2 regions of the Streptomyces sp. NPDC006309 genome follow, and region 2 is predicted to be linked to the other one. Evidence: riboswitches for the same ligand, from Rfam matches in the RefSeq annotation. Region 2 holds a riboswitch; the other holds the start of a gene.
The links. Region 2 has a riboswitch for ZMP and ZTP ahead of ABZ117_RS21005 (bifunctional 5,10-methylenetetrahydrofolate dehydrogenase/5,10-methenyltetrahydrofolate cyclohydrolase). Riboswitches for the same ligand answer to the same signal wherever they lie in the genome.

Region 1 (4,163 bases), on a different contig from region 2:
TGCTCATCTTGACCGTCGGGTCCTGGAGGTCGTAGATCTTCGCCGTCTCGCGGAGGATGTACGGCTCCGGGATGGTGAACGTCGCGCCGAACCGGCCGTTGAACCGCTCGGCGAGGTCGCGGGTCAGCTCGATGTGCTGGCGCTGGTCCTCGCCGACCGGCACCTCGTTCGCCTGGTACAGCAGGATGTCGGCGACCTGGAGGACCGGGTAGGTGAACAGGCCGACGGAGGCGCGGTCGGCGCCCTGCCGGGCGGACTTGTCCTTGAACTGGGTCATCCGGCTGGCCTCGCCGAAGCCGGTGAGGCAGTTCATGACCCAGGCCAGCTGGGCGTGCTCGGGGACGTGGCTCTGCACGAAGAGCGTGCAGCGGTCGGGGTCCAGGCCGGCGGCCAGCAGCTGTGCGGCGGCGAGGCGGGTGTTGGCCCGCAGCTCGGCCGGGTCCTGCGGCACCGTGATCGCGTGCAGGTCGACGACCATGTAGAACGCGTCGTGGGACTCCTGGAGGGCCACCCACTGGCGGACGGCGCCGAGGTAGTTGCCGAGGTGGAACGAGCCTGCGGTGGGCTGGATTCCGGAGAGCACGCGGGGTCGGTCAGTGGCCATGTAATTCATTCTCGCAGAGAGTGCGGGAGCTTCGGTGCGGTGGGGAACCGCGGGCCCCTGACGGGCCGGCCGCGCGGTTCCCCGTGCCGGTGCCGGGGCGTTTCAGCCCAGGTCGACCTCCGGGTACAGCGGGAAGCCCGCCACCAGGTCGGTGGCCCGCCCGGCGATCTCCTCGGCGACCTTCTCGTCCAGGACGTGGGCGGCCCGGGAGGGGGCACCCGACTTGGTGGTGCCCGGCTCGGTGGTGGTCAGGACGCGGTCGATCAGGCCCGCCACCTCGTCCATCTCCGCCGTGCCCAGGCCGCGGGTGGTGAGCGCGGGGGTGCCGACGCGGATGCCGGAGGTGTACCAGGCGCCGTTCGGGTCGGCCGGGATGGCGTTGCGGTTGGTGACGATGCCCGAGTCGAGGAGCGCCGCCTCGGCCTGGCGGCCGGTGAGGCCGTAGGAGGTGGCGACGTCGATCAGGTTGAGGTGGTTGTCCGTGCCGCCCGTGACCAGGGTGGCGCCGCGGCGCATCAGGCCCTCGGCCAGGGCGCGGGAGTTGGCCACGATGCGCTGGGCGTAGTCCTGGAAGGACGGCCGGCGGGCCTCGGCCAGGGCGACGGCCTTGGCGGCCATGACGTGCGGCAGCGGGCCGCCCAGGACCATCGGGCAGCCCCGGTCGACCTGGTCCTTGAGGGAGTCGTCGCACAGGACCATGCCGCCGCGCGGGCCGCGCAGGGACTTGTGGGTGGTGGTGGTGACGATCTGGGCGTGCGGGACCGGGTCGAAGTCGCCGGTGAGGACCTTGCCGGCCACGAGGCCGGCGAAGTGCGCCATGTCGACCATGAGAGTGGCGCCGACCTCGTCGGCGATCTCGCGCATGAGCCGGAAGTTCACCAGCCGGGGGTACGCGGAGTAGCCGGCGACGATGATCAGCGGCTTGAACTCGCGGGCCTGGGCGCGCAGGGCGTCGTAGTCGATGAGGCCGGTGGCCGGGTCGGTGCCGTAGGAGCGCTGGTCGAACATCTTGCCGGAGATGTTGGGGCGGAAGCCGTGGGTGAGGTGGCCGCCGGCGTCCAGGGACATGCCCAGCATGCGCTGGTTGCCGAAGGCCCGGCGCAGCTCGGCCCAGTCGGCCTCGGTCAGGTCGTTGACCTGGCGGACGCCGGTCTTCTCCAGGAAGGGCGCCTCGACGCGGTCGGCGAGGACGGCCCAGAAGGCGACGAGGTTGGCGTCGATGCCGGAGTGCGGCTGGACGTAGGCGTGGCGGGCGCCGAAGAGTTCGCGGGCGTGCTCGGCGGCGAGGGACTCGACCGTGTCGACGTTGCGGCAGCCGGCGTAGAAGCGGCGGCCGACGGTGCCCTCGGCGTACTTGTCGCTGAACCAGTTGCCCATGGCGAGGAGGGTCGCCGGGGAGGCGTAGTTCTCGGAGGCGATCAGCTTGAGCATCTCGCGCTGGTCGGCGACCTCCTGGCCGATGGCGTCGGCGACGCGCGGCTCGACGGCGCGGACCACGTCGAGGGCGGCGCGGAAGGCCGTGGACTCGGTGGAGAGGGGGGCGGAATTCTCGGGCATCGGGACCTCCGGACGGCGTGCGTACAGCGTTCACGTTCGGCCCAGGCGCACGGCACTCTTTCCGGCTCGGACCGCTCCCTGATGGTCCGTCCCATCCCAGCGCGCCAGTCACGGCCCGCTCGTCAGCCTACCCGGCGCGCCGGACGGGGACGGGCGCGCGTCCACCATGCGAGCGAGAGGGGCGGCCCCCGGTGGCCGTCGGCGGAGCGGAAGGTCCGTCCCCCTGCTCGCCGGCGGACCGGGGCCGCGGACGCGCCGGTCCTCTCGGCGACGGCGACGTCGTCGATGCCCGCCTCCCGGCGCCCTGCGATGCACGGCACCCGACCGTCGCTCCGTGATCCGCGCCGGTCCGGACGAAAGACCCTAGAGGATCACGTGGGGCAGGAAGCGGGCGTACTCGTCCGTGATCAGGCCCGAGGACTCGCGCAGGCCGAGGCCGGCCGGCTCGTCCCGGACGACCCAGGCGCCGAGGACGACGTGGTTGCCGTCGAAGGCGGGCAGGGGGGCGAGGCGCTGGTAGCAGCAGGGCTCGTCCCGTACGGCCGCGGGCGCGCCGGGTCCGTGCACGGTGACGCCCTCGCCCTCGCGGCCGAGGAGGGGCTTGGCGACGTAGCCGGCGGACCCGGCGAGCTCGCGGGGGCCGTCCAGGTAGGCGGGCAGGAGGCTGGGGTGGCCGGGGTACAGCTCCCACAGGATCGCCAGCAGGGCCTTGTTGCTCAGCAGCATCTTCCAGGCGGGTTCGATCCACAGGGTGCTGCCGGTGCCGCCGCCGTTGTCGAGGGTGTCCAGGACGTGCCGGCCGAAGGCGTCGGTGGTGAGCCACTCCCAGGGGTAGAGCTTGAACAGGGCGCGGATGAAGCCGAGCCGGTTGTCGACGAAGCGGCCGGAGAGGCTGTCCCAGCCGATCTCCTCCACGGCGAGCCAGTCGGTGGTGAGACCGGCCTGTTCGGCGGTCTCCTTCAGATAGGCGACCGTCATCAGGTCCTCGCCGAGTTCGTCGGCGCAGGAGTGCGCGAAGTGCAGGGGGCTGCCGGGCGGCAGGAGCGCGGCCTGCGCGCGCCAGGCGTCGACCAGCCGCTCGTGCAGGGAGTTCCACTGGTCGGCGCCGGGGAAGCGGTCCTCCATCCAGAACCACTGCGCCGAGGCGGCCTCCACCAGGGAGGTCGGGGTGTCGGCGTTGTACTCCAGCAGTTCGGCCGGGCCGGTGCCGTCGTAGCGCAGGTCGAAACGGCCGTAGAGGGACGGGAGTTCGTCGCGGCGGTGCCAGGACTCGGCGACGGCCGCGGCCACGCGCGGGTCGGTGATGCCCAGGTCGGCGAACCGGTCCTCGGCCACGATGTGCCCGGCCGCCGCCAGGCACATGCGGTGGAGTTCGCCGACGGTCTCCTCCAGCGCCTCGACCTCGTCCAGGGTGAAGGCGTAGTAGGCGCTCTCGTCCCAGTAGGGGCGCAGGGAGCCGTCGGGGTGGCGGGTGAGCGGGTAGATCAGGCCCTGGGCCTCGACGGTCCGCTGCCAGCCGGGGCGGGGGGTGATGGTACGGCGTTCCATGCGCGTGTCCCCGTCAGCCGCCGGAGCTGCCCTTGCCGCCGCCGAAGCCGCCGCGGTGCACCCCTGTGCCGTGGTGGCCGTCGTCGTCCGACGAGCCGCGGCCGCCCTTGCCGGGCGCGGTGAAGGAGCCGCCGTCGACCCAGCCGTGCTTCTCGTCGCCCTCGTAGTACCAGGCGGCGTCGGCCGTCTTCCCGAGGGACTTCCCGGGGGTCTTCTTCCTCGCGCCCGTCCTCGGTGACGTGACGCCGGTCTTGCAGTTCTTGTCGGGGACGACCCGGTAGCCCTTGGTGAGGCTGTAGCTGTCCCGGTCGACGCAGCGCTTGTCCGGCTCGGACGAGCAGGCCGTGAGGGCGGCGGCCAGCAGGCCCATGCCGCCCAGGACGACCGTGCCCGAGCGCAGTCGCCGGCGTGTGTCCGCCATGGTGGTGCCTCCCCCGTCCGCCGTGCTGTTCGG
Region 2 (4,163 bases):
GCGCCGGCGTCCGCCGATGCGGCCGCTCCGGTTCGGCGGTGGGCGGTGCCCGGCCCCGCCGAGACGTCCGCCGATGGCACCGTTCCGGGCCGTCGGACGGCCCGCCCCGTCCGGTCCGCCGCGCCGGTGGCCGCCGGTGAGACCGCTCCGGGATGTTCGGCCGCCGGACCCGCCCCGTCCGTGGCGCCGGCGGACGCCGGTGCGGTCCCGGCGTCCCCCGTGCCCACCGTTGACGCATGCCTGTGCGAGGACCCCCGACATGCCTGACGAACTCGATCTCCTCCGCCAAGCCAACCCGGTCCCCGCGGACGGTCCCGACTTCGGTGACGGTCCGCTGGACCACCGTGCCGAGCGACAGCTGGAGCGGCTGCTGCACGGGGCCCGGCCGGTGCGCCGCGCCCCCCGCGCCCGGCTGCTGTGGGGCCTGGCCGCCACCGCCGTCGTCCTGGCGACCGCCCTCACCGCGCTGCTCGGCGGGCCGAACACCCAGCCCGCCATCGCCGCGCCCCGCCCGCTGACCGTCCGCGCCCAGTCCACGCCCGTACCGCTGGCGGAACTGGCCGACATGGCCGCCGCTGCCGCCGCCGACGGCTCCCCGCGCCTGCGCAAAGGCACGCACATGCAGTCCTGGAGCCTCGGCATGGCCGACGGCAGGCCGCCCGTCACCCTGCCCGAGGAACGTGTCGTGCGCTGGCGCGCGGACGACAGCCACACCGAGCTGGTCGTGGCGACCGACCCGCGCCGTCCGGGCCGCCCGGTCCTCACCGACGAGGGCGACGACCCGCACCTGGTGGCCGACGGCCACGTCCTGAGCCGGATCACGTATCCGCCGAGCTGGAGCGACGCCCCGCCCGAGGCGCCGCCGCCGCACACCCCGGCCGCCCTGCGCGCCTACCTCGCCGAGACCGTGCACACCGGCTCCCTGGACACCCCCGAACTGTTCGAGGCCGTCGAGGAGTTGCTGGGCCACTGGACGCTGGGCGGCCGCGAGTCCGCGGCACTGGTCCGGGTGCTCGCGGACGCGGAGGGGCTGCGGCCGGCGGGACGGGTGACGGACCGCCTGGGCCGGCCGGGGCAGGCGTACGTGTACGCGGGCGGGGGAGGCCGGCGGATGCTGATCCTCGACCCCCGCACGGGTGCCGTCCTGGGCCTGGAGACCACCTTCACCCGGGACGCCCCCGAGTACGGGGTGAAGGCCGGGGACGTGATGGACTACCGGGTCTGGATGCGCTGACCACCAAAGCCGGCTCCGCGCGGACCCTGCGGGGCCCAAGTGTTCACGCGCCGAGCTGCCGGGCGGCGGCGTCCACGGTCTGTTCCAGCAGTGTGGCGATCGTCATCGGACCGACACCGCCCGGCACCGGCGTGATCAGCGCGGCCCGCTCCACGGCCGAGTCGAAGTCGACGTCGCCGACGTTCCCCGGGTTGTAGCCGGCGTCGATCACGACCGCGCCGGGCTTGATGTCCTGCCCGCGGATCAGCCGCGGCCGGCCGACGGCGGCGACGACGATGTCGGCCTCGCGGACCGCCGCCGACAGGTCCCGGGTGCGCGAGTGGCAGTACGTCACGGTCGCGTCCCGGGCCAGCAGCAGCATGCCCACCGGCTTGCCGAGGATCGCGCTGCGGCCCACCACGACGGCCCGCTTCCCGGCCGGGTCGACGCCGTACTCGTCCAGCAGCCGCAGGATGCCGCCGGGCGTGCAGGAGACGAATCCCGGCAGGCCGAAGCTCATCGTGGCGAACGACGCGAAGGTGACGCCGTCTACGTCCTTCTCCGGCGCGATCGCCTCGAACGCGGCCCGCTCGTCGACGTGATCGCCCACCGGGTGCTGGAGCAGAATGCCGTGCACTCCCGGATCTGCCGACAACTCCCGCAGCTTCGCCACGAGTCCGGCGGTGGTCGTGGCCGCGGGCAGGGCGACGTGGCGGGACTCCACGCCGGCCTCGCGGCACCGGTTCTGCTTCATGCGGACGTACGTGACGGACGCCGGGTCCGCGCCGACCAGCACGGTCGCGAGACACGGCGCGGTGCCGGTGCGTTCGCTGAGTCCGGCGGCCTTCTTCGCGGCGTCCCCGACGATGCGGCGGGCGAGCGCGGTGCCGTCCATGAGGCGGGCCTGGGTCATGCTGCACACTCCTGGGCTGGGATCGACTCTCTCGCCCAGGCGCGCGGCAACCACCACGGACCGCTCCCTGGTGGTACTCCACCTCAGCGCCAGTCACGGCCCGCGTACAGGGTAACCGAGCGTGCGTACGATCCCCGGACCGCTCACCGGGTCCAGACCGCCCGGCAGGCGGCCTGGACCCGCGCGAGCCTCCTCGGGACGCCTGCCGCCGTAGCCGGCCGGCTCCTATTCGTCCCAGGCCTGGACGATGAGCTGGTCGGCGATCTTGCCGTCCCGCAGGGTGACCATCGACTCGGAGAGGACGCGGGTGCCGTCCGCGTACTCGCAGGCCTCGCTGTAGGCGGCGTGCTCGCCCTCCACGACGCAGCGTTCCAGCTTGTGCGTCATGTCGCGGCTGTAGATGTCGTCCAGCAACTCGGCGATCTGGCCCCGGCCGTGCACGACCGTGGGGCTGCTGGGCTGGTGGTTGTGGTCGACGATGCGGATCTCCGCGTCGTCCGTGTAGAGCGACAGAAGGGTGTTCCCGGTGTTGCCCTCTATGGCCCGGCGCAGTGTGCCGGAGTCGAACGAGGACCCCGTCGCGGTGCCCATGGTGACCTCCTTCAGGCGTCCGCGGCCCGACGAGGAGCGGGCCGCACGGACCCCACCTCCGAGACTCCTCCGCCCGGACGGCCACGGCAAGCGCAGCGGCCGGATCCGCCTCACGGGTGAGCGCGGGCCGCCGCCCGTGTCCGGCCGGCGCCCGCACCCGTTGGTGAGGGCATGATCTCAACACGACGCATCGCCGCCGCCGTCGGTCTGGCCGCCGGGATCGCCGGTCTCGCCGTACCGTCGGCGAACGCGGCCGACGCCGGCGCACCGCACGTCGGGAAGCTCAGCGCGCTGTCCACGCTGGACTCGCTCGCCGGCGCCGGCATGCCCGCATCGGAGCAGGGCCGGGTGCCGCGGGTCACCGACCAGATGCAGGCACTGAAGCACCTCAAGGACCTGAACCAGCTCAGCCAGGTGGAACAGGTCCTCGCCCCCGCCGCCCCCGTGCTCGGCCTGGTCTCCGCCATCCACTGATCCTGCCCTGCCCCGAGGGCCGCCCCGCCCGGGGCGGCCCGTGCGCCTGGAAAGATCCACAACCCGCCTCGTGGACCGTCCCGCTGCCGATCGGTGGCGCGTAGGGTCGGCGGCGAAGGTATCCGAAGGAAGGGGCCAGGCCATGGCGCAGGAAGTACGCGGCGTGATCGCACCGGGGAAGGACGAGCCCCTACGGCTCGAGACGATCGTGGTCCCGGACCCGGGACCCGGCGAGGCCGTCGTACGCATCCAGGCCTGCGGGGTCTGTCACACCGATCTGCACTACAAACAGGGCGGCATCTCGGACGACTTCCCCTTCCTGCTCGGCCACGAGGCCGCCGGCGTGGTGGAGTCGGTCGGCGAGGGCGTCACCGACGTCGCCCCCGGTGACTTCGTCATCCTCAACTGGCGTGCCGTGTGCGGGCAGTGCCGGGCCTGTCTGCGCGGCCGACCCTGGTACTGCTTCAACACCCACAACGCGCGGCGGAGGATGACCCTCGCCGCGACCGGACAGGAACTCTCCCCGGCCCTCGGCATCGGCGCGTTCGCCGAGAAGACCCTAGTGGCCGCCGGCCAGTGCACCAAGGTCGACCCGTCCGTCTCCCCGGCGGTCGCCGGGCTGCTGGGCTGCGGGGTGATGGCCGGCATCGGCGCGGCGATCAACACCGGAGGCGTCGGCCGGGGCGACTCGGTCGCCGTCATCGGCTGCGGCGGTGTCGGCGGCGCGGCGATCGCCGGGGCGGACCTGGCCGGCGCGGCGAAGGTCATCGCCGTGGACATCGACGACCGCAAACTGGACAAGGCCCGCACGCTCGGCGCCACCCACACCGTCAACTCCAAGGACACCGACCCGGTCGAGGCGATCCGCGAACTGACCGGCGGCTTCGGCGCCGATGTCGTCATCGAGGCCGTCGGCCGCCCCGAGACCTACCAGCAGGCCTTCTACGCCCGCGACCTCGCCGGCACGGTCGT

Region 1: another riboswitch for ZMP and ZTP. It lies ahead of ABZ117_RS08125 (glycine hydroxymethyltransferase); the one in region 2 lies ahead of ABZ117_RS21005 (bifunctional 5,10-methylenetetrahydrofolate dehydrogenase/5,10-methenyltetrahydrofolate cyclohydrolase).

The regions. Positions count from the first base shown of each region.
Region 1 is NZ_JBEXRO010000004.1:236,407-240,569, forward strand. Features, by position in the region: gene trpS (tryptophan--tRNA ligase) at 1-604, opposite strand, end outside; gene ABZ117_RS08125 (glycine hydroxymethyltransferase) at 707-2,161, opposite strand; ZMP/ZTP riboswitch at 2,194-2,283, opposite strand; gene ABZ117_RS08130 (glutathionylspermidine synthase family protein) at 2,525-3,709, opposite strand; gene ABZ117_RS08135 (hypothetical protein) at 3,723-4,130, opposite strand.
Region 2 is NZ_JBEXRO010000015.1:200,646-204,808, reverse strand. Features, by position in the region: gene ABZ117_RS21010 (CU044_5270 family protein) at 260-1,234, shown strand; gene ABZ117_RS21005 (bifunctional 5,10-methylenetetrahydrofolate dehydrogenase/5,10-methenyltetrahydrofolate cyclohydrolase) at 1,278-2,126, opposite strand; ZMP/ZTP riboswitch at 2,153-2,233, opposite strand; gene ABZ117_RS21000 (nuclear transport factor 2 family protein) at 2,352-2,717, opposite strand; gene ABZ117_RS20995 (hypothetical protein) at 2,889-3,191, shown strand; gene ABZ117_RS20990 (S-(hydroxymethyl)mycothiol dehydrogenase) at 3,334-4,163, shown strand, end outside.